DNA from 3 places in the Streptomyces sp. NBC_00271 genome. Region 3 is predicted to be linked to each of the others. Evidence: riboswitches for the same ligand, from Rfam matches in the RefSeq annotation. Region 3 holds a riboswitch; each other region holds the start of a gene.
What was found. Region 3 has a riboswitch for cyclic di-AMP ahead of OG798_RS31125 (LysM peptidoglycan-binding domain-containing protein). Riboswitches for the same ligand answer to the same signal wherever they lie in the genome.
Positions count from the first base shown of each region.

Region 1 (3,267 bases), 1.7 Mb from region 3:
GCCCAGTCGTCCTCGTACAGCGGGTCCTCGATGGAGACCAGCGGGTACGCGGAGACGAGCTCCTCGTAGTACTCGGTCATCTCGGCGGCCGAGCGGGACTTGCCCTCGAACTCGTACTTGCCGTCCTTGTAGAACTCGGACGCGGCGACGTCGAGCGCGAGCGCGATCTGCTCGCCGGGGATGTAACCGGCCTGCTTGATGGCCTCGAGGATGAGGTCGAGCGCGGCGCGGTTCGACTCCAGGTTCGGGGCGAAGCCGCCCTCGTCGCCGAGGCCGGTGGACAGGCCCTTGGTCTTCAGCACCTTCTTGAGGGTGTGGTAGACCTCGGCACCCCAGCGCAGGGCCTCGGAGAAGGACTCCGCGCCGATCGGGGCGATCATGAACTCCTGGATGTCCACGTTGGAGTCGGCGTGCGAGCCGCCGTTCAGGATGTTCATCATCGGAACGGGCAGCAGGTGCGCGTTCGGGCCGCCCAGGTAGCGGAAGAGGGGGAGGTCGGACGCCTCGGAGGCGGCGTGCGCGACGGCGAGCGAGACGCCGAGGATGGCGTTGGCGCCGAGCGAGCCCTTGTTGTCGGTGGCGTCCAGGTCGAACATCGCCTGGTCGATCAGGCGCTGCTCGGTGGCGTCGTAACCGACGAGCTCCGGGCCGATCTGCTCGATGACGGCGAGGACGGCCTTCTCGACACCCTTGCCGCCGTAACGGTTGGGGTCACCGTCACGGAGCTCGATGGCCTCGAAGGCGCCGGTGGACGCGCCGGACGGAACGGCGGCACGACCCGTGCTGCCGTCGTCGAGGCCGACCTCGACCTCGACCGTGGGGTTGCCTCGGGAGTCCAGGATTTCCCGGGCTACGACGACGTCGATGGACGGCACGAGCATCTCCTTCTGGGATGTGACGCGGGTACGCGGAGCCTGTGATGGCTTCGCGACATGAGCCTAACCGCCCCGGGGGGATCGGCCAGCCGGTCGCCCACCCCTTGGGCAGAACTGAACGTACACATTGTTCCAGAACGGAACAAAAACGGGTACGGAAATCCGGGTACGAAATGCTCGGCGCGAAGTGCTGGAGACGAAAGACCCCGCTCCGGCGCGTACGGGGGAACACGCACCGGAGCGGGGAGCCCGTGGGGACGGGGGTGACCCTCACCGGGGTCTCCAGTGTGGAGACCCCTTTTATGCGGGACCTGTCATTCAGCCGAGGTGAAGCTGCCGATCATCAGCTGAGGTGCAGGCGCTGACCCGGGTAGATGAAGTCGGCGTCCTCGACGATGTCCTTGTTCAGCTTGAACAGCTGCTGCCAGCCGCCCTTGACCTGCTTCTTCTCGGCGATCGAGCTGAGGCTGTCACCCTTGACGACCTTGTACTCGCCGTCGCCCTTCTTGACCTTCTTGCCGGTCGGGGTGGAGACGGTCTTCTCGGCGGCCGGGCGCGACGCCGAACGGGAGGCCGCGGTGTCCGTCGAGCGGGTGGTGGTGCTGGTGCTCGGCGAGCTGTTCGACGAGGAGCTGTTCGAGGAGGACGAGGTCGACGGGGCGCTCGCACCGCCGGTGTACGCGGCGCTCGACAGGCCCGTGCCACAGGTCGGCCAGGCGCCCTTGCCCTGCGCGGCGAGGACCTTCTCGCCGACGGTGATCTGCTGGGACTTGGAGGCCTGGTTGGCGGTCGCGGCGTACGCGGTGCCGCCGTACGCGGCCCAGGTGGAGGCCGAGAACTGCAGACCGCCGTAGTAGCCGTTGCCGGTGTTGATGGACCAGTTCCCGCCGGACTCGCACTGGGCGACGGCGTCCCACTGGGAGGCGGTGGCGGCGGAGGCGTTGCCGGCCGCCATCAGCGGAGCGGCGATGGCGACACCGGTGACGCCGGCGAGCGTGGCGACACGCGTGGCCTTGGACGGACGGCGGTGCTTGCCCTTGCTGGAAAACAGCATGGAGAGATCCCCTCACCGACGCCTGCGAGGTGAGCTGTCGGGTTCGGGCGGGTGAGTGCCCGGCCGTGCGCTCTGAGCGCTCGGCTTCACCCCAAGCCGCTCCCGGTCAACTACCGGGCGCGGCGCATACCTTGGGTCCCCCGCTCCTGCCTACGGCGCTGACGCGTCGACTGTTCCCGTACGGCCGTTGGCAGGATTCGGCGTTGACGACCATCGGGGCCCGCTGTGGCGAGCGGTGACGACCGTAAGCAGGCGATCGGCTGAATTCCAAAGACGATCAGGGCCTTTGAGATCCATCTCTCACTCGCGCCAAACCGGACATTACACAGCGAACCATGACGCGAACTGCCCCTACTTTTCGCCCGATTCAGCACCAACTGCAAGGCTCTGACCGGGAAGGATGAGGTTCGGGTCGACGCCGACCGTCTTCTTGTTCGCGTCGTACAGCTCGGCCCATCCGCCTTCGAGGTCAAGGGCGTCCGCGATGGTCCAGAGATTGTCTCCGGCGCGCACGACGTAGGAGCCGTCGACGGCCTCGCGGGAGGCGCCGGCGCCTCGCGAGGCGTGCCGCCCGGAGGAGTCGTCGCTACGGCCGTCCACGGCGCTGTCGGTGGTGTTCTCGTCCGCGGTGCCGCCACGGTGGCGCCCCGCACCGGTCGTCGCGTTCTCGGACGTACCGGAAGAGTCGCCGCCCTGGCCGGAGTTGCCCGAGTCGTCGCTCTTCGTCGTTTCCGTGTCGGAGCCGTCCGCCCCCTGGGTGTCACCGCCGGCGTCGGCCTTCGTCGTGTTCTCGGTCGCCTTCGAGGACGAACCGGACGAAGACGAATCGGACTTCGAGCCGGACGAGCCGGAAGAGCCGGAAGAGCCGGAAGAGCCGGACGGAGTCGAAGTCGCGGACGAAGTGGACGAATCGGATGAACCAGATGAGTCCGATGTACTGGACGAGTCGTTCGCCACGCCCGTGTCGACCAGGATGTCGCCCGAGTGCTTGCTCAGCCCGGAGAGCGGTCCGCAGGTCGGCCAGGCGCTGAGGCCCCGGTCGTCGAGGAGCTTCTCGGCGATGGCTATCTGCTGCGAGCGGCTGGCCTCGTCGGCGCTCGACGCGTAGGCGAGACCGCCGTACTTCTCCCAGTCCGCCTGGCTGATCTGGAGCCCGCCGTAATACCCGTTGCCGCTGTCGGCACTCCACTGGCCGGCGCTCTCGCACTCGGCGACCCGGTCCCACGTGGTGCCGTCGGCCGCGCTCGCGCTGGTGGCACCGAGCAACGGGATCGCGATGGCGGATCCGGTCACTCCTGCCGCGACGATGAGGGCTGGGGCCTGACGGGGGCGACGATG
Region 1 is NZ_CP108070.1:5,188,110-5,191,376, forward strand. Features, by position in the region: gene eno (phosphopyruvate hydratase) at 1-881, opposite strand, end outside; gene OG798_RS23800 (LysM peptidoglycan-binding domain-containing protein) at 1,219-1,929, opposite strand; cyclic di-AMP (ydaO/yuaA leader) riboswitch at 1,934-2,097, opposite strand; gene OG798_RS23805 (LysM peptidoglycan-binding domain-containing protein) at 2,281-3,222, opposite strand.
Region 1: another riboswitch for cyclic di-AMP. It lies ahead of OG798_RS23800 (LysM peptidoglycan-binding domain-containing protein); the one in region 3 lies ahead of OG798_RS31125 (LysM peptidoglycan-binding domain-containing protein).

Region 2 (3,267 bases), 1.5 Mb from region 3:
TCGGCCTCCAGCGTGCGCAAGGCCTCGCGCACGGGGACCCGCGAGACGCCGTAGCGTCGCGCGAGCAGTTCCTCGGTGAGCCGGCTGCCGCGCTCGTAGACACCCGCGACGATGTCGTCACGGATCGCCGTGCATACCGAGTGCGCGGGAATGCGCATGACCGGACCTCCGCCTTAATCCCCGCGAAACGCGGTCGATTGACGCTTGTTCAGCGACTCTATTGCAGAGAACTGGAATTTCCGATGGCGGGCCGGAATCCATGGATATTTTTTGGACAGACAGCCGTTCGAAACGACGAAGCCCCGGCTGAGGGGAGCCGGGGCTTCGGAAGTGTTGACGCCGGTCGTCAGGCGTTCGGGGTGTGCGAGCGTCAGACGTTCACGCCGTGCGAGCGGAGGTAGGCGACCGGGTCCATGTCGGAGCCGTACTCCGCCGTCGTACGGGCCTCGAAGTGGAGGTGCGGCCCGGTGGTGTTCCCGGTGGCGCCGGAGAGGCCGATCTGCTGGCCCGGGGTGACCGTCTGCCCCACGGAGACGCCGATGGACGACAGGTGGCCGTACATCGTGTAGGTGCCGTCGTGCATCTTCAGGACGATCTGGTTGCCGTACGCGCCACCCCAGCCGGCCGTGACGACCGTGCCGGAGCCGACCGCGTGGACCGAGGTGCCGGAGGCGGCGTGGAAGTCGACGCCCGTGTGACTGCCGGAGGACCAGAGGCTGCCGCCGGTCTTGTAGCCGGTGGAGATGTACGAGCCGGTGATCGGCAGGACGAAGGTGTTGAGGCGCTTGCGCTCGGCGGCGCGGGCGGCACGCTCCTTGGCCTCGCGCTCCTTCTTCGCCTCCTCGGCGGCCTTCTTGCGCGCGGCTTCTTCGGCCTTCTTGCGCGCGGCGGCCTCGTCGGCGGCGCGCTGCTGGGCGGCGGCCTGCGCGTCGATCTGGGCGGCGACGCTGTCACCGAGGGTGACGGCCTGGGTCAGCCCGGTCTGCTCGACGGAGGCGTCCGCGGCGAGTGCCGGAGCGGCCAGGGTTCCGATGACACCGGTGGTGGTGAGCGCGGCGACGCCGACGGCGTTCGTGGTGGAGCGCTTCACGCGGCTCGGACGGCGGTGTTTCCCGGGGCCACAGGTGAACGCCATGTAGGGGCTGATCCTTTCCTTCCCTCTCGCCTACCGGGTTAGCTGACGGGTTCGGAGCAGGAAGGTCTCCTACGGACTCCCTCCAGGGAGGGCGTCCGATTCACCCCAGGGACTACGTGTGGGTCCCCGGCTCCCCTGGCTCGCGCCGTACGGGGACTCGGCGATGACTGTCCGGTGCCGCGGGCGCGGCGCACTGCCTGACGAACAGCCGCACCGACGCTAGACGGGGCGTCTTTCAATCAACAAACGGATCACGGCTTTTGTAGTGCATGCCACAGGGCAGACGGGCAACCTCCCTACCAATACGGACATCTTGGGGATGAAGTCCGCGCGAAGACCCGAGCGGAAATCCGATCAAAAAGGGGCCCGGGCGACTCTTCAGTCACCCGGGCCCTACGGAGTCACGCTCCGTTGAACCTCTACTCCGCCGGAACGACGGTCACTTCACCGATTCCGAGGGCCTTGACGGGCTCCTGGATCTGCGCGGCGTCGCCGACGAGGACGGTCACCAGACGGTCCACCGGGAAGGCGCTCACGGCGGCCGCGGTGGCCTCCACGGTGCCGGTCGCGGCGAGCTGCTGGTACAGCGTCGCCTGGTAGTCGTCCGGCAGGTACTGCTCGACCTGGTCCGCGAGCGTGCCCGCGACGGCCGCCGCGGTCTCGAACTTGAGGGGCGCCACCCCCACCAGGTTCTGTACGGCGATGTCGCGCTCGGCGTCCGTCAGGCCCTCGGCGGCGAGGGTGCGCAGCACCTTCCAGAGGTCGTCGAGCGCCGGGCCGGTGTTCGGGGTGTCCACGGAGCCGCTGATGGCGAGCATCGCGATACCGGTTCCGTCCGGCGCGGCGCGCAGGACCTGGCCGAACGCCCGCACACCGTAGGTGTAGCCCTTTTCCTCGCGCAGGACGCGGTCCAGGCGCGAGGTGAGGGTGCCACCGAGGCAGTACGTGCCGAGCACCTGGGCGGGCCACACACGGTCGTGCCGGTCGGCGCCGACGCGGCCGATGAGCAGCTGCGTCTGGACCGCGCCGGGGCGGTCCACGATGATCACACGGCCGGTGTCGTCGGCGGCCACCGACGGCACGGGGCGCGGCTCGGCGGACGAACCGGTCCAGTCGCCGAGCGTCTCGGCGAGCAGCGCGTCGAGGTCGACGCCGGTCAGGTCGCCGACGATCACAGCGGTGGACGTGGCGGGACGTACGTGCTTGTCGAAGAAGGCGCGTACGGCCGCCGAGTCGATCTTCTGGACGGTCTCCTCGGTGCCCTGGCGCGGGCGCGACATGCGCGAGGTCGCCGGGAACAGCTCCTTGGAGAGCTCCTTGGCGGCCCGCCGGGCCGGGTTGGCCGTCTCGTGCGGGATCTCGTCGAGCCGGTTGCGCACCAGCCGCTCGACCTCGCTGTCCGCGAACGCCGGTGCCCTCAGGGCGTCGGCGAGCAGCCCGAGCGCCTTGGGCAGGCGCGAGACGGGCACTTCGAGCGACAGCCGCACGCCGGGGTGGTCGGCGTGCGCGTCGAGGGTGGCGCCGCAGCGCTCCAGCTCGGCGGCGAACTCCTCGGCGGAGAGCTTGTCGGTGCCCTCGGAGAAGGCGCGCGCCATGATCGTGGCGACGCCGTCGAGGCCCGCGGGCTCGGCCTCGAGCGGCGCGGCGAGCAACACCTCGACGGCGACGACCTGCTGGCCGGGGCGGTGGCAGCGCAGCACGGTCAGGCCGTTGTCCAGCGTGCCGCGCTCGGGCGCCGGGAAGGCCCAGGGCTTGGGCTGACCCGCCTGGGGCTGCGGGTGGAAGTCCATGGTGGCGAGCTCGGTCACTTCGCCGCCTCCTCGTCCTCTTCGGTGGTGCCGGCAGCGACCGGCTCGTACACGAGCACCGCGCGGTTGTCGGGGCGCAGGCGGGCCTTCGCGACCTCCTGGACCTCCTCGGCCGTGATGTCCAGGACGCGCTGTACGGCCGTCAGGGCGAGCTGCGGGTCGCCGAACAGGACGGCGTACCGGCACAGTTCGTCGGCGCGGCCCGCGACCGTGCCGAGCCGGTCCAGCCACTCGCGCTCCAACTGGGCCTGGGCGCGCTCCATCTCCTCGTCCGTGGGGCCCTCCTCGGCGAACCGGGCGAGCTCCGCGTCGACGGCGGACTCG
Region 2 is NZ_CP108070.1:8,381,934-8,385,200, reverse strand. Features, by position in the region: gene OG798_RS37980 (GntR family transcriptional regulator) at 1-158, opposite strand, end outside; gene OG798_RS37975 (M23 family metallopeptidase) at 371-1,135, opposite strand; cyclic di-AMP (ydaO/yuaA leader) riboswitch at 1,148-1,308, opposite strand; gene OG798_RS37970 (M16 family metallopeptidase) at 1,555-2,943, opposite strand; gene OG798_RS37965 (M16 family metallopeptidase) at 2,940-3,267, opposite strand, start outside.
Region 2: another riboswitch for cyclic di-AMP. It lies ahead of OG798_RS37975 (M23 family metallopeptidase); the one in region 3 lies ahead of OG798_RS31125 (LysM peptidoglycan-binding domain-containing protein).

Region 3 (3,267 bases):
CTCATCGAGCCGGGGTACGTGATGCCGCATCCGACGCTTCCGGCGGTACGGGTGCGCCACCGCGACGACCTGTGGACGGAGCGGATCAGCAAGGTGTTGCTCCGTCACCCGTCGCTGTCCGACGACGAGTTGGCGTCGGCGGCCCGGGGTGTGGTGGGCTCGCTGGCCACCGTCACCATGTCGGGGCCCGGGACCGTCGAACTCCAGCCATGCGGCGTGACCAAGGCAACCGGTCTGGCGCTCGCCGCCGCCCACCTCGGTCTCACCCCCGCCGCCACCATCGCCTTCGGCGACATGCCCAACGACATCCCCATGTTCGACTGGGCCGCCCGGGGGGTCGCCATGGCCAACGCCCATCCGGAGCTGAAGGCGGTGGCCGACGAGGTGACGTTGTCGAACGAGGACGACGGGATCGCGGTGGTGCTGGAGCGGCTGTTCCCGTGCCGGTCGGATCGGTTCCGGGAGTCCGGAGAGCCCGGTGGGTCCCGGCAGCTCTCCGAGTCTCTCCGACCTCATCAGCCGTATCAGCCGCATCAGCCCCGGCAGTCGTACCAGCCCTACCGGCCCAACCAGCCCCACCAGTCCTGTCAGTAGGCCCCGTTGACGTTGTCGATCGAGCCGTACTTGTGCGCCGCGTAGTTGCAGGCCGCCGTGATGTTCGCGACCGGGTCGTAGGGGTTCATCGACGTGCCCGGCACGTGGTAGGCCTTGAACGTGGGGTCGATGACCTGGAGCAGGCCCTTGGAGGGGATGCCGGCCTTGGCGTTGGAGTCCCAGTTGTTGATGGCCAGGGGGTTTCCGGAGGACTCGCGCATGACGTTGCGGTGGATGCCGTTGTAGGTGCCGGGAATCTTGTTGCGGGCCATGATGTCCAGCGAGTGCTTGATCCATCCGTCGAGGTTGTTCGCGTACGTCTTCGACGTGGTGGGCGCCGTCTTAGCCGGGGTCTTCTTGGCGGGGATTTGGACGGTTTTGGTGCCCACGGTCAGGGTGAGGCCCGGACGGAGCGTCGTCGGGTTGGGGCCTATGACCGCGCGGTTGGCGGCGTACAGCTTCGCCGCGCCGCCGCTCTTGGGGTACTTCTGCGCGATCTTGGCCAGGGTGTCGCCCGCGACCACCTTGTACGTGATGAGCTGGACATCAGTGGTGGTGGCCGTGGCGGCCTGCGCGCAGGCCGCGCTCACGAGCGGAAGGGCGAGTGTGACTCCGCCCATTCCCGCGGCGAGGATGCCCCGAGTGAGCATGCCGTGGATCTTGAAGCTGCGGTGCTTGCCTCGTGCGGACATGGCGAATTCCTCTCCGGCGCCTGCGAAGTGAGCTGTCGGGTTCGGGCGGGAGCTGCCCGGCCGCACGGTGTGTGCGACTTCACCCCTAGCCGTTCCGGTGTCCGGATCGGCGGCTTACCTGGGTCCCCCGCTCCTGCCGTGCGTGTGTGTGGGTGGCTGGGATGTTCCGGTCGGCGGCAGGATTGGGCGGTCCGTCCGGATTGACGTGAACGTATGCGAGAGCACATGTCCGGAACAAGCCCTCATTTCCCGGTGTAGATCGCTTTCACCTGGGCAATACGAGGGAGAAAATGCCCGATTAATCCGGAACGTGACACTCAACTTGCCTTATGCAAAGGGGGAGTCGTCAAGACGGGATAAAGAGCCCACCCTGTATGGGAGTGACCCAATTCACGCGACCAAGCAGAAATAAAGCGGCACTGGCGGCAAATCGGACATCACGCCTCGAGTGTCCAGGCCGGTGAGTCCGCGGGCGGAGCCGGGCGGACCTCCCCCGCGGACAGGTCCGTGTCGAGGTCGTCGTCGGGGAGCCGGCCGGCGTTGGGGTTGAAGTAGAGGCCGTAGGCCCAATATTCGGGGAGTTCGTGGCGCATCAGGTCCGGGTGGGGCCCGAACTCCTGCCCCGCGTAAGCCCTGTTGGTCCTCGTCACCGCCTCGGCCCGGGGGATTCTTCGCTCCCACGTCCGATGGAAGACCACCTCGTTGCCGTCCTTGCGGATCAGCTCGTTCGAGGTGACGAACTCCCGGGCGTCGCAGCTGAGTTCGGAGCGTGTCTCGACCCGGGCGTCCCAGGGCGGCTCCGGGCGGTGCAGACGGATCGACGTCGTCGAGAGGTACGGGCGGAGAGCGGGTTCGGCTCGTCGATGGTGTACGCGCCCGGGTCCGACTCCCTTGCTCGCACCGGAAGTTCGAGGGAAGACACGTCCTCCGTAGAGCCCGGTTTCCAGGAGACCGCCTGGTCGGGGCCCTAGCGCGCTGACAGGTTCAGAGCACCCCGGGTCACCAGCGTCGAGGAACCGTCGGCAGCGACGTCGGCGGAGGCGGACCCTGGGGCGCCCCGGGGTCCAGGTCCCCCCGGGACCTCGAACTCGAAGCGGGCCGACCTCGCGCCCTCCTCCCGCTGGTTCGGCGGCAGGCCCGCGTCGTTCCCGACGGGGCGGAAACGGCCCGCGTCCACGCCCGTGTGCTGAGGGGAGCGCACCAGCACGGTGCGCCCCGCAGCGCGTACGCGATCGGGGTCGCGGAGGGGGAGGGTCAGGCGGTGTCGCCCACCCAGCGGCCGGGGAGGGACGGGTACGTCGTCGCCGGGGGGTGCCGCGGCCATGACGTCACGGTTGCTCACGCCGGGGTCGGACTGTTGATCACACCGAGGTCGGGATGGCCGATCGCGTCAGGGTCCGGGTCCGGGCCTGACCCGGCCCTTGACCCCGACGCGATCGGCCGGCCTGAGCCAGTAGTCCCACCACCCCGGCGTCTCCTGGAGGAAGCCGATCGCCGGGCCCGGCGGCAGGCCTCGGTCCGGGTCCCTCCGTATCCCCATCCTCGCGATCCCCCGTCCTCGCACACACTGGCGTGGCGCCAGTACGCGTCCCGGGTCGGGTGGGACAGCCACGTACAGCCACCTACAGCCACGTATGGATGAACGGCTCCACCGTCTCCAGGCGCTTCACCCACATGGCGCGCCACACTCGCCCTCCCCATACGGGTCCGTCGGCACGCCCTCCGAGTTGCCGTGACCGCGGGCATCCACCCGGACGGACGCGTAGCCGTGGCCCGCGTACCAGGGGTGGAGCTGCCAGTCGCGTGGCGCGGTCCGGTCGGTGAGCCGGTCCGGGAGATATTCGAGGAGCGCGGGGACGGGCGCGTCGGTCAGCGGGCGCCACACGCGCGCGTGCAGGCGGATGCCGTCCGGGAGCGGGATCCACAGATCCTCGTGAGTCGTCTCGTGGGAGAAGGGCGTACGGATGTGCATGCTCATCAC
Region 3 is NZ_CP108070.1:6,842,816-6,846,082, forward strand. Features, by position in the region: partial or broken gene OG798_RS31120 (HAD family hydrolase) at 1-441, shown strand, start outside; gene OG798_RS31125 (LysM peptidoglycan-binding domain-containing protein) at 588-1,286, opposite strand; cyclic di-AMP (ydaO/yuaA leader) riboswitch at 1,291-1,451, opposite strand; gene OG798_RS31130 (hypothetical protein) at 1,724-1,984, opposite strand; partial or broken gene OG798_RS31135 (CocE/NonD family hydrolase) at 2,257-3,258, opposite strand.